2 linked regions of the Antarctobacter heliothermus genome follow. The protein of the gene in region 1 interacts with the protein of each later gene in a pairwise test. Links are inferred from orthologs where the notes say so. Each region holds a gene or a part of one and is shown in the gene's direction. Other genes may lie near its edges.

Region 1 (15,807 bases):
CCGATGAACTCGCCGGCATCCAGCCGGGCTTGAAGGGGTTTGTCGAACCCCACAAGACCCGGCTGGAGCGTCAGATCAGAATGGATGTATCCACCGCGCGCCAAGGCAGCCGGACCATTCAAGGCGCTCCACGCCATCAGGTCGCAGAAAAGGTCCGTGATCCGGCTTTGCTGGGCGCGATCATTGAAACCTGCGTTTGCATTGACCTCATGCTCCTTCACACCCGAATTTCCGCGAAGCCGCTCGATCCAGGCATAGGATCGTGCGATCCCCGCGATGGCCATGTCGAGGTCCGGGTTTCGGGCCCGAAGATCCTCATATTCGGAAGTGTCCAACATTGACGATGCGGCGGGACAAGTGAACAGCCATGTCCCCCCGTCGCAGGCCATCAGAAAGGCCTGCTTGGACCGAAACTGCTCTGGAAGAAAACGGATCCAGATGGCGGTGTCCTTTGTCCGGATCGTCGGCATTTCGCCCGGCCCCCGGTAATCCATCCAGAACGTCAGTCCGTTCGGCGTCGCGAAGGTACTTTTCACATCCGGCTTGCTCATCAGCCGGGCAATGTCCCGGTCAGAACATAGCGCAACACCTGCACCACCTGTTCCGGCGTGCGGGCGACTGCCAGGGCGGCGGCATCCACCTCTTTCAGGGCGTGATCGTGTTCAGGCGGTTGCAGGATAATCAGCGATTTCGACAGAGCACTGGCATAGCCTGCGTCAAAGGCTGCGTTCCATTGTTTGTATTTGTCGCCAAAGCGGACGACAACGACATCGGCATCGGCAATTCCCTTGCGGGTGCGAATTGCGTTGACCTGCGCGCCCTTGTGGTCGTGCCAGAACTTGTCGGGTTCCTGCCCGAGGATCTCTACGCCGCAATCGTCGCTGGCACCGTGGTCTGTTACCGGCGCGTTGAACGTGATGTCCAAACCCTGTGCGCCTTCGATGATCTGTTCGCGCCAGTCGGTGTGGATCTCTCCTGAAAGATAGACGTTCAGTCCCATGTCCGCTCCTTTCCATGAAAAAGGGCGCGATGTGCGCCCCGTCTCTTGTCAACATATCCGGCCTTGCGCCTGTGGCAAGGTGTGGGGGGCGTCATGCCCAAGGCATGCTTGCAGCATGCCCCCCGTCTCCCTTCGGTCGACTCCCCCGGGATATTTTTGGACAGAAGAAACCGGGAGGAGGTGCGGCCGCTTCAGCCGTCTTTGCGAATGACTTCGTTTTTGGGATCATAGGGACTGTCGTGGGTCACGGTAGCGTCCCAAAGTTGATCCAGCATCTTGACCTTCAGCGCCGTGCCTTCAATCGCGTGTTCGGGTTTGACGTAGCCCATGCCAACGGACTTGCCAAAGTGAACCGAATACCCGCCTGAGGTCAGGCGCCCGACGCGAGTGCCGTCCGCGGCATACAGCGCCTCTCGCCCCCAAGGGTCCGCATCCGACGGGCCGTCGATCAGTAGGGTCACGCATTTGGAGCGGATGCCGGTCTCTTCCAGCTTTGCCTTGCCGTGGAACTCCTTGGACAGGTCGACAAAGCGTGGCAGATCGGCCTCCAGCGGGGTGGCGTCACGACCGAGTTCGTTGCCGAAAGCGCGGTAGGATTTCTCCTGCCGCAGCCAGTTTTGCGCCCGAGCGCCGACCAGCTTCATCCCGTGCTTTTCCCCTGCGCTCACCAATTGGTCCCACAGGTTGTTCTGCATCTCAATCGGGTGGTGCAGTTCCCAGCCAAGCTCACCAGTATAGGCGACGCGGATCGCCATGACCGGCACCATGCCTAGTTCGATGTTGCGCATGGTCAGCCATGGGAACCGTTTGTTGGACAGCACGATGTTGGGGTCGGCATCCTTGACGATCTCCTTGAGTACATCGCGCGATTTCGGCCCGGCAATGGCAAAGACCCCCCACTGCGTTGTCACGTCATGGCAAGAGATCCAGCCAAACTCAGCCCGCTTGTCCTCTATCGCTTTTTGCAGAAAGTCGCTGTCATAGGCTGTCCAAGCGCCTGCAGAGACAAGGTAGTAGCGGTCCTCATCCAGCCGTACGATGGTGTATTCCGTGCGCGTTGTCCCGTGACTGGTCAGCGCGTAGGTCAGGTTGATGCGGCCGACCTTGGGCAGTTTGTTGCAGGTGAACCAGTCGAGGAACTGCGTTGCCCCCGGTCCTTCGACGATGTGTTTGGTGAAGGCGGTAGCGTCAATCAGGCCCACGCTCTCCCGCACAGCCTTGGCCTCTTCCACCGCATGGTGCCACCAGCCACCACGGCGGAACGACCGCGCGTCATGGTCAAACGAGCCCGGCGCATCCAGCGGCCCGTAGTAGTTTGGCCGCTCCCAGCCATTCACACAGCCGAATTGCGCGCCCAACGCTTTTTGGCGATCATAGGCAGGCGCGGTGCGCAGCGGACGGGCGGCTGGGCGTTCCTCATCCGGGTGGTGCAGAATGTAGACGTGTTCATAGGCTTCTTCGTTCTTGGTCACGGCGTATTCGGTGGTCATCCAGCCGCCGAACCGTTTCGGGTCAAGTGAGGCCATGTCGATCTCTGCCTCGCCCTCTACCATCAGCTGCGCAAGGTAGTGACCGGTGCCGCCCGCTGCGGTGATCCCGAAGGAAAAGCCTTCGGCCAGCCACATGTTGCGCAGTCCGGGCGCGGGGCCAAGCAGCGGGTTGCCGTCGGGCGTATAGCAAATTGGACCGTTGAAATCGTCCTTGAGGCCACAGTCTTCGCAGGACGGGATCCGGTGGATCATCGCCATGTATTGCGCCTCGATCCGTTCCAGATCCAACTGGAACAGATCGGCGCGGAAACTGTCCGGCACGCCATAGGCAAAGCGCGCGGGCGCGTGTTTTTCATAGACGCCCAGGATCCAGCCGCCCCGTTCCTCACGCACATAGCTTTGTGCATCGGCGTCGCGGATGACAGGATGCTCGGCGTTTGTCTTACGGAATTCGACGAGGGCCGGATCCTGCTCCATCACGATGAACTGATGTTCGACCGGGATGGCCGGGATCTTGATCCCCAGAAGTTGCGCGGTGCGTTGCGCGTGGTTGCCCGTGGCGGTGACCACATGTTCGGCGATGATGACCATCTGTTCGTCGCTTGGGACCAGGTTTCCGCCCCTTTCGACCATCTTGGTGACCGTGACCTCCCAATGCTCTCCGGTCCAGTGATAGCCATCCGCCTGCCACTTGCGTTCGATCAAGACCCCCCTTTGGCGCGCGCCCTTGGCCATGGCCATCGTGACATCCGCTGGGTTAATGTACCCGTCCGTCGGATGATACAGCGCACCTTCCAGATCTTCGGTGCGGATCAGCGGCCAGCGGTCCTTGATCTGCGCGGGCGTCATCCATTCATAGGGCACACCGCAGGTCTCGGCGGTCGAGGCATAGAGCATATATTCGTCCATGCGCTCTTGCGTCTGGGCCATGCGCAGGTTGCCAACCACGGAAAACCCAGCGTTCAGCCCGGTCTCTTCTTCCAGCGTTTTGTAGAACCGGATTGAGTAGTCGTGGATGTGGGTCGTGGCGAAAGACATGTTGAAGTAGGGCAACAGGCCAGCCGCATGCCATGTGCTGCCCGACGTCAGTTCATCGCGTTCCAGCAGCATCACGTCATCCCAGCCCGCCTTGGCCAGATGATAGGCAATCGAGGTGCCGACGGCACCGCCGCCGACGACCAAAGCTTTGACATGGGTTTTCATCACACGACTCTCCCGTTCTTTGAAAGAGTGCATAGCGCGCCGCGCAGACCCGCGCCGCGCGCGCCCGACATCTCAGGTAGGGAAAACGACGCCGCCCCGTGCAAGGCGCGGGGCGGCGTACGAAAAATCACACGGCAGCCGGGGCGTACCGACCTTTGGCAGCCGACCGGGCCTAATGCGGCACAGGCCGCCAAACGCGTTCAGCAGTCGTAGAGATAGGTGAAGACCAGCGTATCGGTCGTCCACTGACCCGTGGGCTGACAGTTGTGAAAAACCTGTCGATCACCGCTGACCTGCACGCGCAATTGGTTTGCCGCGACCGGCCCCTCTACATGGTACTCGCTGGGGCTACCGGGACAAGCGCTGGAGAATACGCGCGCCGTACCCGAATACCAGTTGCCATTCTTGACCCCGTTGAACAACAAGGTGCCGGGACGCACGCCCGCCGGCCATTGCCAGTTGTGCGGCGTTGTCTCGTAGCTGATCCAACGGCTGTTGCCTTGCGCCTGTAAACGCATCACCGATCCGTTGTGATCCCAGCAGGAATCGGCGGCGGCCTGACTGGCAATCAGACTGGCAAGAATCAATGTCAAAAATCGTTTCATTGGTGTTCCTTTAGCTTTTGGTAGAATGACCTGACCTCATCTTCCGCCTGCGATAAGTGACCTGTCAAACATTTTTGAACGACGCGCCCCGCCGCCAGTTTGCCGAATTTGTCCCGCCGCCGACGAACCCATGCCGCTAGTGAGCGTCGCAGTTGCAAGCATAGGGTGAACAGCAGTGTTTCATGTCGTTCGCAGGGGTCGTTGTCGTTCTCGAACTGACCCGGACTACCGGTGTGGGCGCCTTTTGCGCCGACTATGCCGCCCAGGGGTCGTGTACAGACTCTGAGCTTGGTGGGTTCAATGCCACCAGGTCCAACTCGCTGGAACACGCAACCTATCAGGGTGTGCGTTGGCCTGAGGTCCGCGTCTCGGTCAAAACGGACCACAACGGAGCCCGGCCGCATCGTTTGGGCGTCTTCGAGGCACGGCTCGACGAGGTTGACTGATGATCACGGCCCGCGCGCCGGACCTCCACATCGAACGCTTCTGTCAGACCAACGACCTCAGCGGTATTCGCCCTCAGTCAGTGACATCTGACAACGAAATGCCGCGGGCGCTTCACGCCAAGTTCGCACTGACTTTGACAGAGTAGGCGGTGCTGACGCGAGCACGGGCCTGTACAAGTCACGGTCACACTTGATCTTGTCTCGATATTGCGGCGACATGCGGCGATTCCCCGCTGATTAGGCCGCTCGCCCCCCTTCCGCATCAACCGGCGCAGGCCTATAAGAGCGTTGGCCCGGACTGGAAGAGTCGCGGGCCAATGAGGCAATGGGGCAATAATAAAATGTTTGGCATGGATAAACTCCTTGGCCTGTTCTCGTCGGACATGGCCATCGACCTTGGGACCGCGAACACACTGGTCTACGTCAAGGGCAAGGGAATTGTTTTGTCTGAGCCGTCCGTCGTCGCCTACCATATCAAGGACGGGGTCAAGAAGGTGTTGGCCGTCGGTGAGGATGCAAAGCTGATGCTTGGCAGGACGCCCGGCAGCATTGAGGCGATCCGCCCGATGCGCGAAGGCGTGATCGCGGATTTCGACACCGCCGAGGCGATGATCAAAGAATTCATCCGCAAGGTTCACCGCCGCTCGACCTTTTCCAAACCGAAAATCATCGTCTGCGTTCCGCATGGTGCGACTCCGGTCGAAAAACGCGCAATCCGACAGTCGGTTCTGTCAGCGGGTGCGCGGAAGGCCGGTCTGATCGCCGAACCCATCGCGGCGGCCATTGGTGCGGGGATGCCGATCACCGACCCGACCGGCAACATGGTCGTCGACATCGGTGGTGGTACGACCGAGGTCGCCGTGCTGTCACTGGGTGACATCGTTTACGCGCGGTCTGTGCGTGTCGGCGGTGACCGCATGGATGAGGCAATCATCAACTACCTGCGTCGTCAGCAAAACCTGCTGGTGGGCGAATCCACCGCCGAACGGATCAAGACGTCGATCGGCACGGCACGGATGCCCGACGACGGGCGCGGTTCTTCGATGCAGATCCGCGGACGCGACCTGCTGAACGGTGTGCCCAAGGAAACAGAGATCAGCCAAGCCCAAGTGGCCGAGGCGCTGTCCGAACCGGTGCAGGCGATCTGCGAGGCGGTGATGACCGCGCTGGAGGCGACCCCGCCGGATCTGGCTGCCGACATTGTTGACCGGGGCGTGATGCTGACCGGCGGCGGCGCGCTGTTGGGCGATCTGGATCTGGCGCTGCGCGAACAGACCGGACTGGCGGTTTCCATCGCGGACGAGTCGCTCAATTGTGTGGCTCTGGGCACGGGCAAGGCTCTGGAATACGAAAAGCAACTCCGCCACGCGATCGACTACGATAGCTAAGAATGCCGCGGGCCAAGGCGATTTCTCGGCGAGAGATCGTTCCCCCCAACTCCCGCTGTATTTGATCCAAGGCATTCTGTAACATCCGCCAACCCCGATGCGAGAGACCCTTGGCCAGCGACCGCAACGCACAAGACGATTTCACCGGCCCGCTCAAGCGGTTGCTGCTGGTCGTTCTAGCGCTGTCTCTGGCGGGCATCTTTCTGCTCTGGCGGATCGACAGCCCGCGCGTCGAACGATTTCGTGCGCAGGTCGTGGATGCGGTGGTGCCGCGCATGGACTGGGCGATGGCGCCGGTCACCGCCTCTGTCCGGCTTGTGCGCGATTTCCAGAGCTATCAGCGCCTCTACGAACAGAATGAGGAACTGCGCCGCGAGCTGCGCAAGATGACCGCCTGGAAAGAGGCGGCCTTGCAGCTGGAGCAAGAAAACGCCCGCCTGCGCGATCTGAACAACGTGCGGCTGGACCCGCGCCTGACCTTCATTACCGCCGTGGTACTGGCGGACAGCGGGTCGCCCTTTCGGCAATCTGTGTTGATCAACGTGGGCTCCCGCGATGGAATCGTCGACGGCTGGGCCACGATGGACGGCATCGGCCTTGTCGGGCGCGTGTCCGGCGTAGGGGCCAATACCAGCCGCGTGATCCTGCTGACCGATGCCACCAGCCGCATTCCGGCAGAAATCCAACCCTCGGGCCAGCGCGCGCTGATCGCCGGAGACAACACATCCGCCCCACCCATCGACTTTCTGGAAAACCCTGACCTTGTCCGCCCCGGCGACCGCATCGTGACCACTGGCGACGGTGAGGTGTTTCCACCCGGCCTGCTGATCGGGCAAGTGGCCGAAGATCCCGGTGGGCGTTTGCGCGTGCGTTTGGCCGCAGACTACGAACGGCTGGAGTTTCTGCGCGTCTTGCGGGATCACGGCACGCGACGAGTCGATTCGCCCTCGTCGCTGATTCTGCCCGAGGAATTGCCGGATGCCGGCGTCCCGCCCACAGCAGCACCTGACGTGGTTTCGGGGGACGGCGGAGATGGCTGAAAACAGCCCCGCGCGGCTCTGGAGCATGCGGGCGACCTATTTCGGCCTCGCGTTTGTAGTCTTTTTCTTTCACCTGTTGCCGCTGCAGATCATGCCGTCGCGCGTCGCCGGGCCGGATATTCTGACGGTGCTCACCTTTGCATGGGCGCTGCGCAGGCCCAGCTATGTGCCGATGCTGTCAGTGGCGGTGGTCATGCTGCTGGCTGATTTTCTGTTCCATCGTCCGCCCGGCCTATGGGCGCTTCTTGTGCTTCTGGCCGCTGAATGGCTCAAGGTACGCGGTCGGCATGTCCGCGAGAATACCTTTGTCGCTGAGTGGATCACCGCCGCCACGGCGCTATTTGTTGTAACCGTGATATACCGCGTCATTCTGGCGGTCTTGATCGTGACGCCAGGAATGCTTTCTCTATGGGTGATGCAATATGGTATGACGGTTGCGGTCTATCCGCTGGTCGCCGCGATCAGCTATCTGGCCTTGGGTGTGCGCCGAAGCACCCCCGGAGAATATGATCACACAGGACGCCCGCTATGAGACGCACGTCACGCGAAACCCAGGAAAGTGCCCGCCGCATCACCCGGCGCGGGCTGATCCTTGGCGGCGGCCAACTGGTCTTTGCCGGGGTTCTGGCGCTGCGGATGCGCCACATGCAGGTCGATCAGGCGGATGAATTTCGCCTGCTGGCCGAAGAAAACCGCATCAATATCCGGCTGATCCCACCCGCGCGGGGCCGCATCTTTGACCGCGAAGGTCGGGTGATCGCCGAAAACGAACAGACCTACCGCATCACCCTGACGCGTGAGGACGCAGGCGATGTAGGCACGGTCATCCAGCGGTTGGGCCAACTGGTGGAACTGGATGAGGGTGATCTCAACCGCGCGTTGGCAGAAATGGAACGCACGCCACCGTTCTTTCCAGTCACCGTGGCCGACCGCGTCACATGGGAGGACATCAGCCGCGTCGCCGTCAACGCCCCGGCCCTGCCGGGTGTGACGACAGAGGTTGGCCTTAGCCGTTTTTACCCCGGACGTGATCTCTATGCTCATGTGGCGGGCTATGTCGGTCCGGTCTCGGAGCGCGACCTGAGCCGCTATGAGGATCCGCCGCCGGTGCTGCGCATCCCGCGCTTTCAGATCGGCAAGGTCGGGGTCGAGGCGAATTATGAGCAAGAGCTGCGCGGCAGCGCCGGGGCCAAGCGGGTCGAGGTCAACGCCGTGGGCCGCGTTATGCGCGAACTTGACCGCCGCGAGGGTGTGGCAGGGGCCGATCTGCAACTGACGGTCGATACTGCATTGCAGGACTATGTGCAGGCGCGGCTGGGCCCCGACAGTGCCTCTGTTGTGGTGATGGATCTGGAACACGGCGATCTGCTGGCCATCGCCTCGTCACCCTCCTACGATCCCAACAAGTTCGTGCGCGGCATTTCCGTCAAGGACTACGGCGAATTGCGCGACAACGATCACCGCCCGCTGGCGTCCAAGACGGTGCAAGACGCCTATCCGCCCGGCTCGACCTTCAAGATGGTTACGGCACTTGCCGCGATGGACGCGGGACTGATGGCGCCGGACGATACCGTCTGGTGCCCCGGCCATCTTGAGGTCGGCGGGCGGAAGTTCCACTGCTGGAAACGTGTCGGCCACGGCCACATGAACCTAGAACAAAGCCTGCGCGAAAGCTGTGACGTCTATTACTACGATCTGGCGCTGAAGGTCGGGATCGAACGCATTGCCGCCATGGCCCGCAAGCTGGGCATGGGAGAGTCGCATGACATTCCCATGTCGGCGGTGACCAGCGGGCTGGTTCCGGACAAGGCATGGAAACTGCGCGAACGCGGTGCAGACTGGGTGATCGGCGATTCCGTAAACGCCTCCATCGGTCAGGGGTTTGTACTGGCTTCTCCGTTGCAACTCGCCGTCATGTCCGCACGGATTGCGACCGGACGGGCAATCACTCCGCGTCTGGTCAAGAGCGTAGACGGTGTCGAAGCGGCCCGGCCCGCTGCCGGCGATCTGGGCCTGAACCCCAACCACCTGCTGCAGGTACGCCGCGCCATGTTTGCCGTGTCGAACCACCGCCATGGCACTGCATATCGGTCGCGCATCGTAGCCGAAGGGCTACGCATGGCGGGCAAGACCGGCACCAGCCAGGTCCGCAATATCACCGCCGCTGAACGCGCGCGTGGCGTGACCTCAAACGACGATCTGCCTTGGGATCGGCGTGACCATGCGCTGTTTGTCAATTTTGCCCCCTTCGACAACCCGCGTATCGCCGTGTCGGTGGTGGTCGAACATGGCGGCGGCGGCAGCGCCGTCGCAGCACCCATCGCGCGCGACGTTACGTTGCAGGCGCTGTATGGCGAAGACCCGCCGCTAGAGGCCTATCCGACCGCCGACCGCCGCCGCGTCAAGGCGTTGCAGGAACGGCTTGCGCGCGAACGCGACGGACGCCGCGCAGGCGGGAGCGACAGCGCGTGACCTATCTTGAATACAACGTAAAAACGGTTCCGACCGGCTGGCGCAAGATCCTGCATCTGAACTGGCCGCTGGTAGTGTTGCTGGCTGCCGTGGCTGGTGTCGGTTTCCTGATGCTCTACTCAGTTGCGGGTGGCTCGTTCAGCCCGTGGGCAGAACCGCAGATCAAACGGTTCGGTTTGGGTCTCGCGCTCATGTTCATCGTTGCCATGGTGCCGATCTATTTCTGGCGCAACATGGCTTTGATCGCCTATGTCGGCTCACTCGGCCTTCTGGTCATGGTCGAATTCTTCGGCGCCGTGGGCATGGGCGCCCAGCGCTGGATCGACCTTGGTTTCATGCGACTGCAACCCTCCGAGGTGATGAAAATTGCGATGGTCATGCTGTTGGCCGCCTACTATGACCGACTACCGCTCAGCCGCACCTCCCGTCCTTTGTGGGTGCTGGTCCCCATCCTCATCATCCTGCTTCCCACCGGACTGGTGTTGACCCAGCCCGACCTTGGTACAGCGATCCTGCTGATGACGGCGGGCGGGTTGATGATGTTCCTCGCCGGGGTCCACTGGCTTTATTTCGCAACCGTGCTGGGCGCGGCCTGCGGCGGCATCTGGGCGGTGTTCAAATCGCGCGGCACCGAATGGCAATTGCTGGAAGACTACCAGTTCCGTCGCATCGACACCTTCCTTGATCCGTCATCCGACCCACTGGGCGCGGGTTATCACATCACGCAGGCCAAAATCGCCATGGGGTCCGGCGGTTGGACCGGGCGCGGCTTCATGCAGGGCACTCAAAGCCGTCTGAACTTTCTGCCAGAGAAACACACAGACTTTATTTTCAATACGTTGGCGGAGGAGTTCGGCTTTATCGGCGGTGTCTCCCTGCTGGCGCTCTATGTGCTGATCCTGCTGTTTTGTATCGTAGCAGCAATCCAGAACCGCGACCGTTTCTCATCGTTGTTGATCCTGGGGGTCGGGCTGACCTTTTTCCTGTACTTTGCGGTAAACATGTCGATGGTCATGGGGCTGGCCCCGGTTGTCGGTGTGCCCTTGCCGATGGTCAGCTACGGCGGCTCTGCGATGCTGGTGCTGATGCTGGCCTTTGGCATGGTGCAAAGCGCGCATATCCACCGGCCAAGGCAGACCTGACGGCTTTCCTTTCCACCCGCTCCTCCTTTAAGCAGTCGGACGACACAGCAAAGGAGCACAGCCATGCCCAACATCCTTTTCGCCGCCCGCTCCGAAAGCTGGGACGAATATGAAACGCCGCTGAACGCCGCGCTCGACGCGACCGGCCTGCCGTACACCTTGGGCACAGACATTGCCCCCGAACAGGTCGACTATATCGTCTATGCCCCAAACTCGGACGTGCAGGATTTCACTCCCTTCACGCGGCTGAAGGCGGTGCTGAATCTCTGGGCCGGGGTCGAAGATGTGGTGGGCAACAGCACGTTGACCGTACCGCTGGCCCGCATGGTCGACGAGGACGGTCTGACGCAGGGCATGGTGGAATGGGTGACGGGCCATACGCTGCGCCATCACCTGGGTATGGACGCACATATCGTGAACCCGGATCGGGCGTGGGACACGACCCCGCCACCGCTGTCTGCGGATCGCCCAGTCACGATACTTGGCCTTGGGACATTGGGACAGGCCTGCGCCCACGCGCTGACCGCTCTGGGATTTCCTGTCAGCGGGTGGAGCCGGTCCGCCAAGAACCTGCCCGGAATCACGACCTACGCCGGGGATGACGGCCTGCACGACGCTTTGCGCGATGCGCAGATTGTCATTCTGCTGCTGCCCGACACCGCCGCCACAGCCAACGTCATCAACGCCGGCACTCTGGCCGTGATGGCCCCCGGCGCGATGATCCTGAACCCCGGACGCGGCCCGCTGATTGACGATGACGCGCTGTTGGCCGCGCTGGACAGCGGCCAGATCAGCCATGCCACGCTGGATGTGTTCCGCACCGAACCGCTGCCCGATGATCACACCTATTGGACCCACCCAAAAGTCACGGTGACTCCGCACATCGCCTCCACCACGCGGCCAGAGACGGCCGCGCGTGTCATTGCCGACAATATCCGCCGTGCAGAGGACGGCACGCCACTGCAGCATGTCGTGGACCGCAACGCCGGGTACTGACGTGCGCGCTGTCCCGGGCTTGACCCGAGACTTTCCAGCAGCCACAAGCCAGAGGCCCCGGATCAGGTCCGGGGCGCGTGACCGCCCAGACTTCAGGATGCCCCATGCCCTTTGACCGCAACGTGAAAATCGCCCCGTCCATCCTCTCTGCCGATTTCGCCGACTTCGGGCGCGAGATCCAAGCGATCGAGGCGCAAGGCGCCGACTGGATCCATGTCGATGTGATGGACGGGCACTTCGTGCCAAACCTCACCTTCGGCCCACCTGCCGTCAAAGCGTTCCGCAAACACGTCAAGACGGTCATGGACGTGCATCTGATGATCGCACCCGTTGATCCCTACATCGACGCCTATGCCGAGGCGGGCACTGACATCCTCACCGCGCATGTCGAGGCCGGCCCCCACACCCATCGCACCCTGCAAGCGATCCGCGCCGCCGGGATGAAGGCAGGCGTGGCGCTGAACCCCGGCACACCAGCACAGGCGGTTGAACACCTGCTGGATCTGGCCGATCTTGTCTGCGTCATGACTGTGAACCCCGGCTTTGGCGGGCAGAAATTCATCGACATGACCGATAAGGTGCGCACCCTGCGCGCCATGATCGGCGACCGCCCGGTGCATATCGAGATCGACGGCGGCGTGACGCCTGAAACCGCGCCGCTGGTGGTCAACGCTGGTGCGGACGTGCTGGTGGCGGGATCTGCCGTGTTCAAGGGCGGCTCGGTCGACAACCCCACGCCCTACGGCGACAACATCCGCGCCATCCGCATGGCCGCGACCACGCTGACCGCATGAGCCTCACCATTGCCTTTGACCTCGACGGCACCCTGATCGACAGCGTGGGCCATATTCATCACGGCGTCTCACAGGCGCTTTCGGAAATGGGTCTGCCAACAGTCAGCCGCGCGGACACTCAGGGGTTTGTCGGACGCGGCCTGCCGATCCTGCTGCAACAGGTGCTGGACCACATCGGTGCGCCACAGGCACATCACGCCGAACTGTCCCGCCGCACCATGTTCCACTATGTCGGCACACCGTCCGATCCGGCCTCGGTCTATCCCGGCGCGCGTGACGCGCTGACGGACCTGAAGGCGCAGGGGTTCCGTCTGACTCTGTGTACCAACAAACCGATAGAGGCCAGCCGCGCGTGCCTGCGTGATACCGGGTTGGACAAGTTTTTTGATATTGTAATCGGCGGCGACAGCCTGCCGACCCGCAAGCCCGACCCAGAGATGCTGTTTGCCGCGCTCGACGGCGCAACGCAGGTTCTCTACGTCGGCGATAGCGAAACCGACGCGGAAACCGCGCAGCGCGGCCAGGTTCCGTTCCTGCTCTACACCGAAGGCTACCGCACGACCCCGGTCGAGGCGCTGCCTCACACCGCCCGGTTTTCGGATTTCGCGGACCTTCCCGGTCTGGTGCAAATTCATATGTAACGGTCCCCGGTGGGCCACCATTGACCTGCCGAGTCCGCACATCAATGTGTACGGAGTATGCACCGGTTATGCAGGCGTTTTGTTCCCAAATAATGCTTTCATTTCTGTGCATTAACCATGGCTCTCCCGAGATCACGACCGATACTTGAAAACGCCCGTTCCCTTGGCGATCACCTCACCCGTTTCATCGGCAATCTGACCTTCGGCAAAAAATGTGCTCTTGCCGCCGCCAGTCTTCCACCCCTCGCCCTTCAGCATCACGCCCCGGGGGCGCGACAGATACTGTACATTCAAGTTCAACGTCAGACACATCTGTCGCCGCGCCGCATCGCCTGTCCAGCACCCGGCATAGCCCATGACAGTGTCCAGCAAGGACGCATGCACCCCGCCATGCGGATTGCCGTGCCGGTTCATCAAGAACGGCTCCAACGGCACGTCAAACGCGGCATATCCCTCGCGCCAATCGGTCATCACCATCCCGATGTGGGCGGCAAAAGCATAGGGATCTTCGCGTAAAGCCTCATCCATAACGGTGCCGGGCCTCCAACCCAAGTTTCGCAAACAGCGGCACATAAGCACCTAATTTTAGTGCCTTTTCGGGGTTCGCCGCATTGCCGTCAAGGGCGCGTTTCTTGACCCCCTGCAGGATCGCCGCCATGCGAAAGAACGCAAAGGAGACATAGAATCCAAGACTGTCGATGCCGTCGATGCCGCGCCGCGCACAATAGTCGGCCACAAAATCCGCATCCGACGGCAAACCCAGCGCCGCACGGTCCACCCCCGACAGACCGCGCCCTTCGGCCCCCGGCGGCAGTTGCCACTGCATCAACACACCCGCAAGGTCGGCATAGGGATGCCCCAGCGTCGACAACTCCCAATCCAGCACTGCGACACAGGCGGACCCGTCAGCAGCGAAAAGCAAATTGTCGATCCGGTAGTCGCCATGCACCAACGTCCGCTGCCCGTCCTCTTCGGGCATCGCCTCGCCCAGCCATGACATCAGCGTTTCCATATCGCGCAACTCTTCTGTCTCCGACGCGCGATACTGTTTGGTCCAGCGCCCCAACTGGCGCGCGTGATAATTCCCCGGCGCGCCGAAATCCTCCAACCCGACAGCAGCCAGATCAACGTCATGGATCGCAGCCAGAACCCGGCTCATTTCGTCCACGATCGCCGCGCGGCCCTTTGCTGTCTCTCCCGGCAGCGAAGGGTCAACATGGTTACGGCCGTCGATGTGTTCCATGACATAGAACATCGACCCCAGCACGGTCTTGTCCTCACACAGTGCGAACACCTGAGGGACCGGCACGGATGTCCCGGCCAGCGCCCGTTGCACACGAAACTCCCGGTCCACCGCATGGGCGGATTTCAACAAGTCCCCAGCGGGCTTGCGGCGCAACACATAGGCCCCCGAGGGACTCTCCAGCTGGAAGGTCGGATTGGACTGGCCAACCACGAATTTCTCTGCCCTGACAGGCCCTTGAAACCCCGGCACATGGGCCGTCATCCATGCCGCCACACGCGCCAGCTCATCCGTGTTCATACCGCCCCCACGCTTCTTCTTGGCAAAAAAATTCCCATCTTGCGGCGGCAGATGTCAGATCCTTTCGTTGGCGTATTTGCGCAACTCGGCGCGCGCCACTTGACGGCGATGCACCGCATCCGGACCATCGGCAAACCGCAGTGTGCGGATGTGTGTCCACATGGATGCCAGATCATAGTCCTGACTGATGCCGCCCGCGCCATGCAACTGCATCGCCTCATCCACAACCTTACCCGCCATCAACGGGGCCACCACCTTGATCTTGGAAATCCATGGTTGCGCGGCCCGCACGCCTGCCGTGTCCATCATCCAGGCCGCCTTGAGGCACAACAGGCGCGCCATCTCAATCTCCATCCGTGCGTTGGCGATGATGTCATAATTGGCGCCCAGATCCGCGATCCGCTTGCCAAAGGCCTCACGCGACAACCCGCGCTTGCACATCATTTCCAACGCCTTTTCCGCCTGCCCGATGGCGCGCATGCAATGGTGGATGCGACCGGGCCCCAGCCGCCCTTGCGCGACCTCGAACCCGCGCGACTCTCCCAGCACGACATGAGTCGCGGGGATGCGCACATCGGTAAACCGCAGGTGCATATGCCCATGCGGCGCATCATCCTGGCCGAACACTTGCATGGGGCGCAGGATCTCAATCCCCGGCGTATCCGCATCCATCACAAACATCGTGTGGCGGGCGTGTTTCGCCGCCCCCGGATCGGTGCAGGCCATTACGATATACAGACCACAGCGCGGATCGCCCGCGCCGCTGATCCACCATTTCTCACCATTCAGGACATAGTCATTGCCGTCCCTTTTCGCTGCAAACGCCAGTTGCGCCGCATCGGATGAGGCCACGTCCGGCTCTGTCATTACATAGGCCGACCGGATCTCGCCCTCCAGCAGGCGAGTCAGCCAGCGCTCTTTCATCCAGTCGTCGCCGTAGCGTTCCAGCACCTCCATGTTGCCCGTATCCGGTGCATTGCAGTTGAACACCTCTGCAGCGATGCTGACTTTGCCCATCTCCTCAGCCAGATAGGCATATTCCACGGT
Region 2 (15,921 bases), 730 kb from region 1 along the record:
CTCGTAGGCGGGGAAATAGAAGAAATCAGCGTCCAGACCGACCTCGGTGCCTTCGGGGAAGAAGGCCGGAATGAACGACGCCTGATGATGCATCATGCACTGCGGCGGCGCATCGAACAGACCCTTGGGGCTGTCACGGAAATCGGTCGAGGCCACCGCGCCACGGCCACCCGCCACCTTGCCGTCCTCGATGAACGCGCCGAATGCCTCGATTGCGCCGACGACGGCGGGATCGTCAAAGGGGATTTCATTGGCGACCCACTGGTCATAAACCTCTGGCGACTGGGTGCGCAGCATCATGTCCTCGACCCAGTCGGTTGCTGGCCAACCGGTCGCCCCACCCGATCCCAGACCGATACACCAAGGCGTCTCACCGTCCTCGATCATCTGCGCCTCAAGCGCCTTGAGCTCTTCCATGGTGGTCGGGACGTCGTATCCAAAGTCCTCAAAGTTCTCGGGGCTGTACCAGACCAGCGATTTCACATCGACCTTGTAGAAAAAACCAAACAGCTTTTCCGCCCCACCCGCGTCCGCATAGGACCCCAGACTGACCCAGCTATCGCCCGCCGCATAATTTTCGCGGATCCAATCGGCGGTGCCATCCTTGAGAGGTGTCAGGAAACCCCGCGACGCCATGTCGGACGCCAACCCCGGCTGCGGAAAGACGGCAACATGTGGGGCCGAACCGGCCTCGGCGTCGACGACGATCTGCTGCTCAAAGCTGTCAGAGCCGACGTAGGACACATCATGGCCGGACTGCTCTGCAAAGGCGCTCAACACGGTCTGGACGGCTTCCTGGTCCGGGCCAAGCCACGGACCGAAGACAGTCAGTTTTTCAGCGTGGGCGATGCCCGCGCTCAACGCCAGGGCCGCGACGCTCAGGTAAAACGATGACTTCATTTGTGATCCTCCCAATCCCGCACCATCCCACGCGGGTCATTTCAGCCAGCCTGCGCCTGTCAATCTGACGTCACTTCAAAGCGCTTTGAATGTTCGCACTATTCCCGACTCGCCCAAATCTGTCAACATTTCAGCCCATCCAAGCCAACAAAACAAATGCTGCGACGCAGCTAGACGGCTATCTTGACCCAGAGATTAGATTTCCCTCGCCTCTTGACAAATTCGAAGCGCTTTGGACGATATGGACCTCATGAACCTCAAGCAACTCTCACAACACCTCAACCTGTCCCAGACCACCGTCAGCCGCGCGCTGAACGGCTTTCCCGAGGTCAGCGAAAAGACCCGGGAACGGGTGTTGCAGGCGGCAAAATCGCTGAACTACAGCCCGAACTCCCGGGCCAAGGGACTGGCCACCGGGCGCGCGCATGCGATTGGCCATGTGCTGCCGATCAGCGACCAGCATGAGATGGTGAACCCGATCTTCGGCGATTTTATTGCCGGAGCGGGTCAAACCTACGCCAAGGAGGGCTATGAGGTTGTCATCAGCCTAGTCCGCGACACGGAGCAAGAGCAGGCTTACCGCTCTATCCGCAGTCGCGGCAATGTCGACGGAATCATCGTGCACGGGCCGCGTATGGCCGACGACCGAATCCCGCTGTTGAGCGAGTTGGGCCTGCCCTTTGTCGTACATGGCCGCGCATCCGATGTGACCCTGCCCTACTCTTGGCTGGACACCAACAACAGTCGCGCGTTCCGGCGGGCCACTGATTTCCTACTGGACCTTGGCCATCGCCGCATCGCGCTGATCAATGGGCTGGAGTTCATGGACTTCGCCTTTCGTCGCCGCGAATCCTATGTCAGTGCCCTGACCGACCGTGGCATCGCCGCCGACCCGACGTTGATGCGGTCTGACGAAATGACTGAAGTCTTCGGCTATCGCAGCGCCCGCGACATGCTGCGCGATTCTGCCCCCCCGACCGCCTTTCTGGTGTCCTCGATGATCACCGCCATTGGAGTGCGCCGCGCCATCCACGAGGCCGGGTTGCAGATGGGTCGCGACGTCTCCGTGATCACCCATGACGACGATCTTGGCTATCTCAAGAACGGCCACGACGTACCGATCTTTACCGCCACACGGTCCTCTGTCCGCAGCGCCGGAGCCAAGGCGGCGGAAATGCTGCTGCACCTGATCCGCAATCCCGGCTCCCCGCACCTGACACAGCTGATGGAAGCCGAACTGATTATCGGCAGTTCCACCGGCCCCGCGCAATAAGGGTTATCCATGCGACACAAGCGCTCTGATTTTCCCAAGGATTTCCTCTTTGGGACCGCCACATCCAGCTACCAGATCGAGGGTCACGGCTTTGGCGGCGCGGGTCGCACCCAATGGGATGATTTCGCCGCAACACCCGGCAATGTGGTCCGGTTCGAAAACGGCGCGCGCGCCTGCGATCATTATCACCGATACGAGGAAGATCTGGACCTTGTGTCCACCGCCGGGTTCGACTGCTACCGCTTTTCGCTAAGCTGGGCGCGGGTGATGCCCGAGGGGCGCGGTCCGGTCAACGCTGAGGGTCTGGATTTCTACGACCGACTGACCGATGCCATGCTGGACCGCGGGATCAAGCCATGCGCCACGTTGTACCACTGGGAACTGCCTTCGCCTCTGCTGGACATGGGCGGCTGGCGCAACCGCGACATCGCCGAATGGTTCGCCGATTACACAGAGGTCGTCATGTCCCGCATCGGCGACCGGATGTTCTCAGTCGCCCCGATCAATGAGCCCTGGTGCGTCGCTTGGCTCAGCCACTTTGAGGGCCATCACGCCCCCGGCCTGCGCGACATCCGCGCCGCCGCCCGGGCCATGCATCATGTCCTGCTGGCACATGGCCGCGCGATAGAGACGATGCGCGGTCTGGGCATGGGCAACCTTGGTGGTGTCTTCAACTTTGAATGGGCCGACCCGGCGGACGACAGCGCCGAGGCGCGCAAGGCGGCCGACCGCTATGACGCGATCTACAATCGCTGGTTTCTTGGCGGTGTCTTCAAGGGTGAATACCCGGCACTGGCGCTGGAGGGGTTGGAGCCGCACCTGCCCACCGGCTGGCAGGACGATTTCCCCACCATTCAGGCACCGCTGGACTGGTGCGGGCTGAATTACTACACCCGCAAGCTGATTGCGCCCGCCGGTCAGCCCTGGCCCGACTATCGCGACGTCGAAGGCCCACTACCCAAGACCTTTATGGATTGGGAGATCTTTCCCGACGGGCTGTACAATTTTTTGACCCGCACCGCGCGCGAGTATACCGGCGACCTGCCATTATTCGTGACCGAAAACGGCATGGCCTCGCCCGACCTTCTCACCGGGACCAACGTCGATGACCCGGACCGCAGCGCCTATCTGGACGCCCATCTGGACAGCGTCAAACGGGCCATCGCAGAGGGCGTGCCACTGAATGGCTATTTCATCTGGTCGCTGCTGGACAATTACGAATGGGCCTTGGGGTACGAAAAACGCTTTGGGCTGGTCCATGTGGACTTTGACACGCTGGTACGCACGCCCAAGGCATCGTATCACGCGCTCGCCCACGCCCTGAAGTCCTGATCTCCGAAAGGCCGCCGCCATGACTCAAGAACTTTCTGTTGTCGCCGACATCGGCGGCACCAACACGCGAGTCGCCCTTAGCCGCGATGGCAAAATCCTTGAAGACACGATCCAACGGTACCGCAATGCCGAGAACACGGGCATCGGCCCGATCCTTGGCGACTATCTGGGCGCGCAGCAGGTGACGCCCGCATCAGTCTGCGTCGACATGGCCGGCCCGGTCCATGACGGGGTTGGGACGCTGACCAACCTTGACTGGACGGTCGACGCCGCGTCCCTGCGGGCCGAAACCGGCGCGGCGCGGGTCGCGGTCCTGAACGACCTGCAGGCACAGGGATTTGCGGTGGCGCACCTTGGTCATGACAGCCTATCGCCCGTGCTGACCGGTCGCACGGCAGCCAAAGACGCGGTTCGGCTGGTGGTCAATGTCGGCACTGGCTTAAACGCGGTGCCCGTCTACACCCAAGCAGGCCGCACCATGGTCCCCCCGGCAGAGGCAGGCCATATTTCGTTGCTGGCCCGCACCGCCGAAGAGCTGCGCCTGATTGACTGGATCGCAGAGCATCATGGTCAGCCGGGGGTCGAGGACGTGCTGTCGGGACGCGGCCTTGAACGGTTGTATGCTTGGGTTTGCCACGATGAAGGCGTCGGGGTTCCGCTGTCCGCCGCTGAGGTCATGACCGGGTTCGAGACAGGTCAGCCACGCGCGCAGCGCGCCGCGCGCCTGTTTGTCCAGATTCTAGGGCGCTACACCGGCGATCTGGCCCTGACCACCCTGCCCTTTGGCGGAATCTTCCTTGTGGGTGGCGTCGTCCGGCATATTGGGCCGCACCTGCGCACGCTTGGCTTTGCCGGGGCATTTGCCGACAAGGGTCGGTTCAACGCCTACATGACGCAATTCCCTGTGGATCTGGTCACCGACGACTACGCGGCGCTTCGGGGATGTGCCGCGCATCTGGCGGAACTGACGGCGCGGTAAAGCACCGACAGGCCCTTTCCGCTTGCCCGCACCCGGACGGCAGGCGATACCCCTTCGGACCCGACAATCACCGAAAGCCGACCTGATGACCTGCCCTGTTCAGGCGCTCGCATGATCCTGCGCGCCATCTCCCTGATGATCCTTTCAATGGCGCTGCTTGCCGGTACGGATGTGTTTTTCAAACTGGCCACTATGGCTGCGCCCGTCGGGCAGGTTCTGACGCTGGTCGGCCTTGGCGGCACCATCCTGTTCATTGGCCTCGCACAGATCATGCGGGTTCGCCTTTGGACACGCGCGGCATTGCATCCGATGATCCTGCTGCGCAATTTCTTTGAGATCATCGGTGCCATTGGGCTGGTTTTTGGCCTGAAGTATGTGCCGCTGCCCGTCTTTGCGGCAGTCCTTCAGGCCGGACCGCTCATCGTCACGCTGGGGGCAGCACTGTTCCTGAAAGAGCAGGTGGGCTGGCGTCGCTGGATGGCAGTGGCGGTTGGCATTGTCGGAATGCTGATGGTCATTCGCCCGTTCGGCGCGGGTTTCTCGGGGTGGGAGCTGTTTGCGGTCATGGGGATTGCAGGTTTGTCCGCGCGCGATCTGGTCACGCGCCTTTCGCCGCCCGAGGTCCCGGCGCTAGCCATTTCGACCTGGGGATTTGCGGTGACGATGTTGCCCGGGATCGCACTTTGGGTCACGGGGTCGGCCGCCTCCAACTTTGGCGCAGAGGCGATCTGGCCGATCCTCGGGGCCGTGGTGGTGACAACGTCCGGTTACTTGGCGATCACCAAGGCGATGCGGATGGCGCCCGCATCCATCGTGGCCCCCTTTCGCTATACACGGCTGGTGTTCACCGCCGGGCTGGGCGTGGTGATCTTTGGCGACCGCCCCGATTTCTGGACCATCGCCGGATCGGCGCTGATCCTTGCGGCAGGGCTATATACCTTTGTGCGTGAAAGACGACTGGCACGGGCGGGTGCGCTGGCCTGATGCCATGCGGCAGCACCGCCGGGCTGGCAGCAGGCCCGTCGGCATCCAGCCCGCTGCGCTGATAGCGCAACCTTCGCCCACAAAGCGTCGTTAGCGCTATCGGTCACGTTTACTTTCCCTCCGCTGCTGCTAAGAGATGGCCAGGACCTACAGCCCCGAGGGACAAAACCCATGAGCACCATCATCGATATTCACGCGCGCGAGATCCTTGACAGCCGCGGCAACCCCACCGTCGAGGTCGACGTCACGCTTGAGGACGGCTCTGTCGGCCGCGCCGCTGTGCCCTCGGGCGCATCCACCGGCGTGCATGAGGCCGTTGAAAAGCGCGATGGCGACAAGGCCCGCTACAAGGGCAAGGGCGTGCTGGAGGCCGTCGCCGCCGTCAACGGTGAGATCGCCGAGGCGATCCTTGGCTTTGACGCCACCGAACAGGTTGCCATCGACCTTGCCATGATTGAACTCGACGGCACAGAGAACAAGGGCCGTCTGGGGGCCAACGCCATTTTGGGCGTTAGTTTGGCCGTGGCCCATGCCGCCGCGGATTTCACCCAACAACCGTTGTTCCGCTACATCGGCGGCACCTCGGCGCGCACTCTGCCCGTGCCGATGATGAACATCATCAACGGCGGCGAACACGCCGACAACCCGATCGACATTCAGGAATTCATGATCATGCCGGTCGCGGCACAGAACATCCGCGAAGCGGTCCGCATGGGCTCTGAAGTTTTCCACACCCTGAAGGGCGAACTGTCGGCGGCGGGCATGTCCACCGGCCTTGGCGATGAAGGCGGCTTTGCCCCCGAACTGAAATCCACCCGCGACGCGTTGGATTTTATCCTGAAGTCCATCGAAAAGGCTGGCTACAAGCCGGGTGAAGATATCTATCTGGCCCTCGACTGCGCCGCGACCGAATACTTCAAGGACGGCAAGTATGAGATGAAGGGCGAAGGCAAATCGCTCAGCATCGCTGAAAACGTCGACTATCTTGCCGCGCTCTGTGCCGACTACCCGATCATTTCGGTTGAGGACGGCTGTTCCGAGGACGACTGGGAAGGCTGGAAACTGCTGACCGACAAAATTGGCGGCAAAGTGCAACTGGTGGGCGACGACCTGTTCGTGACCAATCCTGCACGCCTTGCCATGGGGATCGAGAAAGGCTGTGCCAACTCGATGCTGGTCAAGGTCAACCAGATCGGCACCCTGACCGAAACGCTGCAAGCGGTGGAAATGGCCCATCGCGCCCGCATGACCAACGTCATGTCCCACCGCTCTGGCGAAACCGAGGATGCGACCATTGCGGACCTCGCCGTTGCCACCAATTGCGGACAGATCAAGACCGGCTCTTTGGCCCGTTCCGACCGGTTGGCAAAGTACAATCAATTGATCCGAATCGAAGAGATGCTGGAAGACACCGCAACCTATGCGGGCAAATCCATCCTACGCTAACTCCTTTTAGTTTCAACACGTTGCAGGAACCGCCCTTATTCTGGGGCGGTTCTATACTTTTGGGTAGACGTTTGGCAATCCAAGTGACGGCCTGCCTGAAAACCCGTAACTTGACGCGTGTATTATGTATCGGTCGGCTTCCTGTGCAGCCGTCGCAAAAGGCTACACCCAAACAAATGGCCCGGACCCTGCCTCACGACAGTTTCGCAACCAGACTTGCCGCTATACGGCGGGCGGAATATGGCGCGTTCGGAGAGACGGTCGTGCGCTATGGCATCATGCTGGTGGCCATCGCGGTTTTGGCTCTGAACATGGAGGGTCACCATGCCCTTGCCTGGGGCGTGCTTTATGCGCTGCTGGAAAGCGGTCTGGCGGTGTTGCTCGTTCGATCCGGGACAGGTCATGCGCAGCTTCGCTACATGGCCGCACTGACGGTCTATGGCTTTTCCGGCCTCTGTTTCATGTCCATGCCGCTCTATCTATTGGCGGCGGATTTCTCGCCCAGTCTGTCCTTTACCGGAGCCGTGGGTCTGGTTGGTCTGGCGCTCTACACGCTACAGCGTCCGTACCGGGAACTTGGGCTGGTCGTCGTCGATTGCTGCATGATCGCTGTTCTGGCGCTTGCCCTTGTGCTGATCCTGATCCCCCGGCTGCAAAGCGGACTTGAGATTTTCACCGTAGGGTTCATGGCATTGGCGGTGCTGGGCTACTACATCGGTTCGCAGATTTCTGGCTGGAAACTCCAGACAGAGTTGCGCGCGGCGCGACAACGGACGGCGGCGGCGGAAAAGGCGCGCACGTTGAGTCAGTTTGTCGGTGGCGTGGCGCATGAATTCAACAACGACCTGACGGTGATCCTTGGCAACCTCGACCTGTTTGAGACGCTGGAAAACCCGGATGACCGCGCCGCAGCGATCCGTGAAAGCCGCACAGCGGCGGCGCGTGCGGCGCAAACCGTGCGACACCTTCTGGCCACCAGCGGACGGACACGGCTGATGCCGTCGGACCTGCCGCTGAACAGCGCCCTGTTTGATCTGGGAGAGGCGCTGACGGATGTTCTGAAATCCGACATGACGGTAGAGGTCGTGCCGCCCGCAGACTCATTGGTGGTGCGGGTGGACAGCTATGCGTTGCGCGCCTCCGTGATGCAACTGGGCCTGAACGCGCAAGAGGCCACATCCGGATCGGGCCAGTTCCGCATTCGCGCGGAACGGCGCGCCACCGCCGGCGATCTTGATCCACCGCCTGACACGTCACCGCCCTATGTCGCACTGATCCTTGAGGATGACGGCCCGGGCGTCAGTGACGAGGCTCTTGCCCTGTTGGCAGAGCCGTTCTACTCGACCAAACCACCAAACGAGGGCCGCGGGCTGGGACTGTCCGCCGTGGCAGGATTCACGCGCCAATCCGGGGGCGGACTGAAACTGGAACACGGCGCGGGCGGTGGACTGCGGGTGGTGCTGTTCCTTGCTGAGGCGCGGGACAACGACATCTAGCGCCTAGCTGTCGGGGTCCTGATAGATACCCTGCGCTTTCAGCGCATCGACCACCTCTTTGGGCATGTAAGTCTCATCGTGTTTCGCCAAGATCTCGGACGCCTCGAACACGCCATCGACATAGCGCCCGGTGCCGACCATGCCCTGATTTTCTTCGAACAGGTCCGGCAGCACGCCAGTATAGATCACCGGCACCGTCGCGCCGCCATCGGTCACGCTAAAGCGGATCTGTTCACCGTCTCCCCGGATCAATGTCCCCTCTTCGACCAATCCGCCAATGCGGAACACCTCTGCCGGTGAAGGCGGCTCTTCCATAACCTGGCTGGGGGAGCGAAAAAAGTTGATCCCGTCCCGCATCGCAGTCGCAATCAAAACCGTCGAAACAGTCAAAGCCACGACCGCCAAAGCAATGATCTGGATTCGGCGTTGTTTCTTGAGGGATTTCATCGCCATGGAGGACCTCTTTCAGTGCGCCGACAAGCTACCGCAGCAATATAGACCCAGCCGCGCGCCTTGGGGAGGGGGCTGCGCAATTTGCCGCGCCCCGGCTTTGCTGGGTCGTCCTTGGATTGCAGACGCCCGGCGGGGTGTTCAGGGGGCATCGCCCCCTGATAGTTTGCGTCACCAGAGCGCAAATCGACCTTCGCGCGCAGCTGGATCAGGGGAAACAGGGCGCCAGCATCAAACCGGCGGTTTCATTCTCACCCAGCATCAGATTGGCGTTCTGCAAGGCTTGGCCAGAGCTGCCCTTGGTCAGGTTGTCCAACGCGGCCACCACCAACGCCCGCCCCGGACGCCGGTCTCCGGCCACGCCGATGTGGCAGAAATTCGATCCCCGCACATGGTGGGTCGAGGGCGTCTCGCCAAACGGCAACACCTGGATGAAAGGCTCATCCGCATAGGCGGTAACCAGCGCCGCGTGAACCGCCTGGGGATCACCACGCAGATAGCCGGTGGCCAGAATGCCACGATTGAACGGGCCAAGGTGCGGGGTAAACTGGATCTGCACCGGACGCCCCGCTAGGGCCGAAAACTCCTGATCGAACTCACCCAGATGGCGGTGGGTGCTGCCGACCGCATAGGCGTTGGTGCCCTCGCTCAATTCCGCGTGCAGCAGGTTTTCCTTGAGCGACCGCCCTGCCCCGCTAACCCCGCATTGCAGGTCAAGGATGATCTCGTCCAGATCAATCACCCCACCGCTGATCAAAGGACGCAGGATATACTGCCCCGTCGCCGCGTTGCATCCGGTCCCGGCCACCAGCCGAGCCGCGCGGATGTCGTCCCGGTAGAACTCGGTCAAGCCATAGACCGCCTCTTTCTGGGTCTCGACCGCCGCATGCGGGTTGCCGTACCATTTTTCGTAGTCCGCCGGGTCGCGTAGCCGGAAATCCGCCGAAAGATCGACGATCTTCACCGTTTTCGGCAGTTGCGAGATCACCTCTTGGCTGGTCTTGTGTGGGAGGGCGCAAAAACACAGGTCGATTTGCGAAAAGTCGATCTGCTCCCACGTCACCAAATCGGGCAGATCTAGGTGTCGCAGATGGGGAAAGACCTGTGCAAGGCTCTGCCCCGCCTTGGAGTTGGCGGCCAAGGCCTTGATTTCAAATGACGGATGGGTGGCAATCAGCCGGATCAGCTCGGCCCCGGTATAGCCGGAGGCGCCGATGATGGCGATGGAATGGGTCATGGGATCACCTGCAAGGGATGGCGCGCGGAGCACCGCGGGCGCGGTTATTGATGGCAAAGCAAGAGCGGCCGCCCGTCACCGGGCAGCGGATGGATCATCGTCGCAGGCGCAAGGCGGGATACGCGAACATGAACAGGCTCCTTTGCCCTTGATATAGCGGGCCAGTTTGTTGCGATCAATGCGGAATACATACGGGCTTTTGCTTGATCGCCGGGTTCGTCCTCGCCAATATGCCGCCATGGCAAAGGTGGCAGACGACAAACCCGTTCCCCTCTTACGGCTCTTCTGGCGGATGGGCGGCTGGATAACGCTTATCTTTCTCGCGTTTCTTGGTTTTTTGACGCTGTTCAGCACCTTTTCGCTGAACCTTGCGCACCGCTTTGACACCGAGGGACGGGAGGCAGAGGCATTGGTTCTGGACAAGTACCAGACCGTCACCACCGACAGCGATGGCGACCGCGAAGTCACCTACTACTTTGTGCTGCAATTCGAAACCAACCGGAACCTGCCGGTAGAGCTGAACCGATCTGTTGGTTCTGGCATCTATCACAAGACAGCCATCAACACGCGCATTCCCATCTGGTATCTGGAAAGCGAACCCGACCGGATCGAGGTCAGCCGCGGCGAAAACCGGACAGCTTCGGTGATTACACAGTGGATCGCGCTGGTCTTTGGCATCGCGGCACTGGTGGCGATGTGGTTTCCGGCCCGCAAGGCGGTCGCCGCGGTGCGCGCGCGGCGCTATGGCGCGCGGGAGACTGCAACTGTCACCGGAACCAAGGCGACCAATTACCGTGTCAACAACCGCTACCGATATCGCCTGACATGGGAAGAGCACAGCGGGCGGTCCGGCGAAAGCCTTGCCTACAAGGAAGAACAGCTGAACGGCTTTCGGGCGGGGGACAAGATCACCGTCTACCAGGGCATCAAACGCGCCTGGTGGTCCGGTGACGTGGGTGAACGCCCCGGGGCGCGGGGCTGAACGGGGTGACGTGGTTGCAATCGCTGTTTGCGGGCGACACCCGCAGTATCACCGGCGCGCTACTTTTGCTGGCGATCACCTCTCTGGTGGGTGTTCTGGGTTGGCTGAGCAAGATCGTCCTGCAAACCATGGCGGATTGGCGGCAAAGACGGCGCGACAATGACGATCGGCAAGAGCATCTTGAAGAGGTTCTGGTCGACATCCTGATCCATGCCGATTTTGACGACCGCAGCGTGGCGGGCATCATCGACACACGCCGCATCACCGCCCTCAAGGACCAGATCGATTCCGGTCCTTCGGACTATCGCCCCTTTGTGCCGCCAGAGGCCCCCGACCCCACATTTGCCGACTATCGCGGCGTGCGGCGGCGGCTGGAGATCGAACTGATGGTGGCCTGCGACAGGTTTTTTGACAATTCGCAGCTATTTCACGGCTACTACGCCCACCTTGCCACGGCAGAGTTTGCAGCCCTTAGTTCAGAGCGCAAGAAGCAGGCGCTGGATACGTTGGTGGCCTTGGGTGAGAAAGTGCAGGCCGACTACCAACGCCTGTCACAGGCGATGGAAACCGCACCAGAGGCGCAACCGATCTACAGCAAGGTCGTGAGTGCGTTGCCGCCACGGCAAGACATTTGGCCCAATGCCTAGGCGGACATCGGGTCAGACGATCGGGGGAAGTGGTCCGTTCATAGACATGGTCTGATCTCCTTCGTCCTTGAATATAGGCCAATCGCCCGCAAAAATCAATCCGGGCCGAACCAGATCAGGCGGCGTCAAAGCTGATCTTATGGCGCAAGAATTGCGTTGCGTGCTGCGACACCTTCAGCGGATTTCCGGTGGTCAAAAAGCCGCTTTCGCCGCCACTGCCCAACATGCCGGGATGCCGTACAAGGTAGTCTGCCAGCGCATCGGCCACCAGATTGGCCTGCGAATAGACCGTCACCTGCGGCCCCAGCGCGTCCTGAAAGATTTCCTGCATCAGCGGATAATGCGTACAGCCAAGGATGGCCGCCTCTGGCTCTGGCATCTTGCGTTTCAGCGCGTCCACATGGCTGCGTACCAACGCCTCAGCGAGGATCATGTCGCCCTCTTCGATGGCATCCACCAAACCGCCACAGGCCTGCGCCTCGACGTCGACGCCGATGGCGCGAAAGGCCAGTTCACGTTGAAAGGCGCGGCTGCGCACCGTGGCAGGCGTCGCAAACAGCGCCACATGTTTGACGGCCACCTCTCGCGGGGGGCTGTTGTCGCCCCACTGCCGTTCGGTCAGGGCCTCGATCAATGGCACAAACACGCCCAGCACACGCTTGTCCTGCGGGATCCAGCTTTCCTGCATCCGCCGCAGCGCCGCCGCACTTGCGGTGTTGCAGGCAAGGATCACGAGGTCACAGCCCGCACCCCACAGCCGTTCCACCGCTGCACAGGTCAGGTTGTAGACATCATCCGCATCCCGCACCCCATAAGGTGCATGTTTGTTGTCGCCGAAATAGACAAACGGCACGTCCGGCAAACGTTTCGACACCGCGTCGAGAACCGTCAGCCCGCCAAGACCACTGTCAAAGATACCCACTGCCATCTGCGCCCCGCTCAAACCCTGTGGCGCGTCTGTCAGTGGCGCGCCTTCAGCTTGTCCCTGTGCCTCTCTTCGAACTCGAACCCGTAGTCGTAAGACGTCAGGGGAGTCGGAGACAGCTCATACGTCGCTTTGCGCAGGAAATCCATCATCGCCCGCGCGTCTTTTGCGCGCGCGTCGATGTCCGCACGCGGGATCGGCGCGCCGATGCTGACCCGGACCGGCGTATCGACCCGTTTGCGGAATTCCTTGATCAACAGGCCCATGCGCAGCGTGGTGTGCAGATGACTGGCCAGCTGAAACAGCCGCGAGGTGTGCCCGTCAAAGTAGATCGGCACCACTGTCGCATTGGACTTGGCGATCAGCCGGGCGGTAAAGGTCCGCCAGCCCGGATCCATCGGCTTGCCAAAGGGGCGTTCAGCCGTGGCGACGGTGCCGCCGGGAAAGATACCGATGCATCCGCCCTCGCCCAGATAGCTCATCGCCTCTTTACGCGTAGCGATGTTCTGCTGCATCGCCTCTTTGGACTCATCGAAATTGACCGGCAGGATGATCTTGTTCAGTTCTTCGGCCTTGCGGAACACACTATTGGCCAAGATGCGGAAATCGCCCCGAACAACCGACAGAATGTGCCCCATGATCAATCCATCCAGGATGCCGTAGGGATGGTTGGCAATCACGATCAGCGGGCCGTCCTTGGGGATGTTATCCAGCGATCCGCCGATCACATCCAGACCCAGACCGTAACGCTCGACGATCACTTCCCAGAAATCGCGGCCTCTGGCCACTTCTTCTTCATAGCCCTTGGCACGCTTGATCAGGCCGAAACGCCCAGTGGCGTTTTCCATCAGCCTGATCATGGCGCGGCCGCCGCGAGTGCTGGCCGAATAGCTGTATGAGATGTCACGGGCAATATGACGCCGATTGGGCATCTGCATTGAATCCTTCCTGGAACTTTCGAGCATTTTACTGCGGTTCGCCCGTTCTGACCAGATTTTGTGACGTCTTCATGAAGCTTTCGTGACCGGGATCGCCGCGCCCCCTACTCGGCGGCCTCTTTGAGGGGCGAACCACCCTGACGCAGAACAGAAAGCAACTCTTCGCGCCGTTTGGCGGCCTTGGCCTCATTAGCGGCCTTGACCGGACCAAAACCACGAATTTGCAACGGCAGTTCGGCCAGCGCCAGCAGCGCCTCCATCGTCTCGGGGCGCGCCTTGGGCAGCCATTCCGCCATGTCAGCCTCATACTGGGCGATCAGCGCGCGCTCCATCCGGCGTTCCTCTGTCCGGCCAAACGGGTCGAACGGCGTACCTCGCAACCCTTTCATCCGAGCCAGCAAGCGGAACCAGCGCAACATGCCCTCGCCAAAGCGTTTCTTCACCGGGCGGCCGTCGCTACCGGTCTTTGACAGGATCGGTGGCGCAAGGTGAAACGACATCTCGAAATCACCGTCAAAGGTCTGTGCCGCCTTGTCGCGAGTGTCCAGCAACAGGCGCGCCACCTCATATTCGTCCTTGTAGGCCAACAGCTTGTGATAGCTTTTGGCCACCGCCTCTTTCAGCGACGGGTCCGTGATCCCGTCCACCATCTTGCGATAACGTTTGGCCAGCCCCTTGCCCTGATAAGCAATCAGGTGTTCGGCGCGATAGGCAATCCGCTCTTCCACGGTCTTGGGCAACGATACGACATTGGGCGTCAGTAGCGTTTGGGCGTCAGCAGGATGGGTCACCGCCCAGCGACCGATCTCGAACGCGCGCTTGTTGCGGTCCACCGCCGCGCCGTTCAGGTCGACGGCCTGCAGGATCGCCAGATGCGACAGCGGGATCAGCCCCTGCTGCCAGGCCGCGCCAAGGATCATCATGTTCGAAAAGATTGAATCCCCCAGCGTCACCCGCGCCAGATCCGAGGCATCGAAGAAGGCCACCCGGCCCTGCAACCGCGCCTCCAGCGCGAGGCGCAACTGGTCGGTCGGCAAGGTAAATTCGGTATTGCGTGTAAAGTCGCCGGTGATGATCTCATGGCTGTTGACCACCCCGCCGGTGCGGCCCGTACTGGTCAGACCCAAAGTCTTGGACCCGGCAGAGACCACCAGATCACCGCCGATCAGCGCGTGCGCCTCACCGGTTGCCACACGAACGGCCGAAATGTCTTCGGGCTGTTCGGCCAGTCGCAGGTGGATGTGAACAGCGCCTCCCTTTTGCGCAAGGCCCGCCATTTCCATCATACCGGCGCCTTTGCCGTCAATCTGCGCCGCTTGCGCCAGAACCGCGCCGATGGTCACGACGCCGGTGCCGCCAACGCCGGTGATGACGATGTTATGGGTGCCGTCAATCGTGGGCAACTGCGGCATCGGCAGGTCCGGCAATTCCAGCGCCGTGGTCGGGGACTTTTTCACCTGCGCGCCCTTCAGCGTGACGAAGGACGGGCAAAAGCCCTTGAGGCAAGAGAAATCCTTGTTGCAGGCGCTTTGATCGATGGCACGCTTGCGGCCCAGTTCGGTCTCTTCGGGTACGATAGCGACACAGTTCGACTGCACCCCGCAATCGCCGCAACCTTCGCAGACATCGGTATTGATAAAGACGCGTTGATCAGGGTCCGGGAATGTCCCGCGCTTGCGGCGGCGGCGTTTTTCAGCGGCGCAGGTCTGGACATAGATGATGGCAGACACGCCCTCTTTCTCCGACATCTCACGCTGGATGCGGTCCATCTCGGCCCGCTCGACCAGCGGCACACCGGCAGGGAATGCCGCTTTGTCCACATCCTCTTTTTCATCGTAGACAACGGTCATGTGCTGCACACCCATCGCCTTGACCTCGGCCGCGATACGTTGCGGGGTCAGGCCGCCCTCATTCGGCTGGCCACCGGTCATGGCAACGGCGTCGTTGAACAGGATCTTGTAGGTGATGTTGGTGCCTGCGGCGAGCGCGGCGCGGATCGCCTGCACACCTGAGTGGTTGTAGGTGCCGTCGCCAAGATTCTGGAACACATGGCGCCGCTTGGAAAACGGTGCCTCACCGATCCAGTTTGCGCCTTCGGCCCCCATATGGGTAAAGCCGGTGGTCTCGCGGTCCATCCACTGCACCATGTAGTGACAGCCGATCCCGGCATAGGCGCGGCTGCCCTCTGGCACCTTGGTGGACGAGTTGTGCGGGCACCCGGCGCAGAAGTACGGCAGGCGTGCCGCGATCTCTGGCAGGTTGTCGGCGCGCGCAGCCTCGGCGATCTGGGTCAGCCCGGCCTTGATGCGGTCGGTGCCGCGCCCTTCCTCGA

Evidence for each region.
Region 2: the proteins of rpe (region 1) and eno interact in binary tests that used the Escherichia coli proteins (3 or more experiments, as listed by UniProt). The link is inferred for Antarctobacter heliothermus from one-to-one orthologs.

What each region holds. Positions count from the first base shown.
Region 1 is NZ_CP022540.1:2,230,086-2,245,892, reverse strand. The notes cover bases 11,006-13,731. They hold rpe (ribulose-phosphate 3-epimerase), read left to right. Parts: upstream 11,006-11,886; coding sequence 11,887-12,576; downstream 12,577-13,731. Other genes in these bases: ANTHELSMS3_RS10620 (PaaI family thioesterase), read right to left, coding at 13,350-13,731; ANTHELSMS3_RS10625 (HAD-IA family hydrolase), read left to right, coding at 12,573-13,217; ANTHELSMS3_RS10635 (2-hydroxyacid dehydrogenase), read left to right, coding at 11,006-11,782. Also shown: ANTHELSMS3_RS10685 (hypothetical protein), read right to left, coding at 1-551; ANTHELSMS3_RS10680 (YtoQ family protein), read right to left, coding at 551-1,000; ANTHELSMS3_RS10675 (GcvT family protein), read right to left, coding at 1,192-3,693; ANTHELSMS3_RS10670 (hypothetical protein), read right to left, coding at 3,894-4,298; ANTHELSMS3_RS10665 (hypothetical protein), read left to right, coding at 4,481-4,744; ANTHELSMS3_RS10660 (rod shape-determining protein), read left to right, coding at 5,086-6,132; rod shape-determining protein MreC, read left to right, coding at 6,243-7,172; ANTHELSMS3_RS10650 (rod shape-determining protein MreD), read left to right, coding at 7,165-7,704; mrdA (penicillin-binding protein 2), read left to right, coding at 7,701-9,644; rod shape-determining protein RodA, read left to right, coding at 9,641-10,786; more of ANTHELSMS3_RS10635, read left to right, coding at 10,850-11,005; more of ANTHELSMS3_RS10620, read right to left, coding at 13,732-13,745; ANTHELSMS3_RS10615 (phosphotransferase family protein), read right to left, coding at 13,738-14,760; ANTHELSMS3_RS10610 (acyl-CoA dehydrogenase family protein), read right to left, coding at 14,815-15,807. UniProt on the Escherichia coli protein: Catalyzes the reversible epimerization of D-ribulose 5-phosphate to D-xylulose 5-phosphate.
Region 2 is NZ_CP022540.1:2,951,718-2,967,638, reverse strand. Bases 4,937-7,776 are described here. They hold eno (phosphopyruvate hydratase), read left to right. Parts: upstream 4,937-5,639; coding sequence 5,640-6,914; downstream 6,915-7,776. Other genes in these bases: ANTHELSMS3_RS14120 (sensor histidine kinase), read left to right, coding at 7,091-7,776; ANTHELSMS3_RS14130 (DMT family transporter), read left to right, coding at 4,937-5,468. Also shown: ANTHELSMS3_RS14150 (ABC transporter substrate-binding protein), read right to left, coding at 1-900; ANTHELSMS3_RS14145 (substrate-binding domain-containing protein), read left to right, coding at 1,151-2,173; ANTHELSMS3_RS14140 (GH1 family beta-glucosidase), read left to right, coding at 2,183-3,505; ANTHELSMS3_RS14135 (glucokinase), read left to right, coding at 3,525-4,484; more of ANTHELSMS3_RS14130, read left to right, coding at 4,596-4,936; more of ANTHELSMS3_RS14120, read left to right, coding at 7,777-8,410; cytochrome c maturation protein CcmE, read right to left, coding at 8,414-8,857; argC (N-acetyl-gamma-glutamyl-phosphate reductase), read right to left, coding at 9,069-10,097; ANTHELSMS3_RS14105 (DUF3592 domain-containing protein), read left to right, coding at 10,336-11,079; ANTHELSMS3_RS14100 (hypothetical protein), read left to right, coding at 11,094-11,726; murI (glutamate racemase), read right to left, coding at 11,842-12,654; ANTHELSMS3_RS14090 (lysophospholipid acyltransferase family protein), read right to left, coding at 12,687-13,583; ANTHELSMS3_RS14085 (indolepyruvate ferredoxin oxidoreductase family protein), read right to left, coding at 13,694-15,921. UniProt on the Escherichia coli protein: Catalyzes the reversible conversion of 2-phosphoglycerate (2-PG) into phosphoenolpyruvate (PEP). It is essential for the degradation of carbohydrates via glycolysis.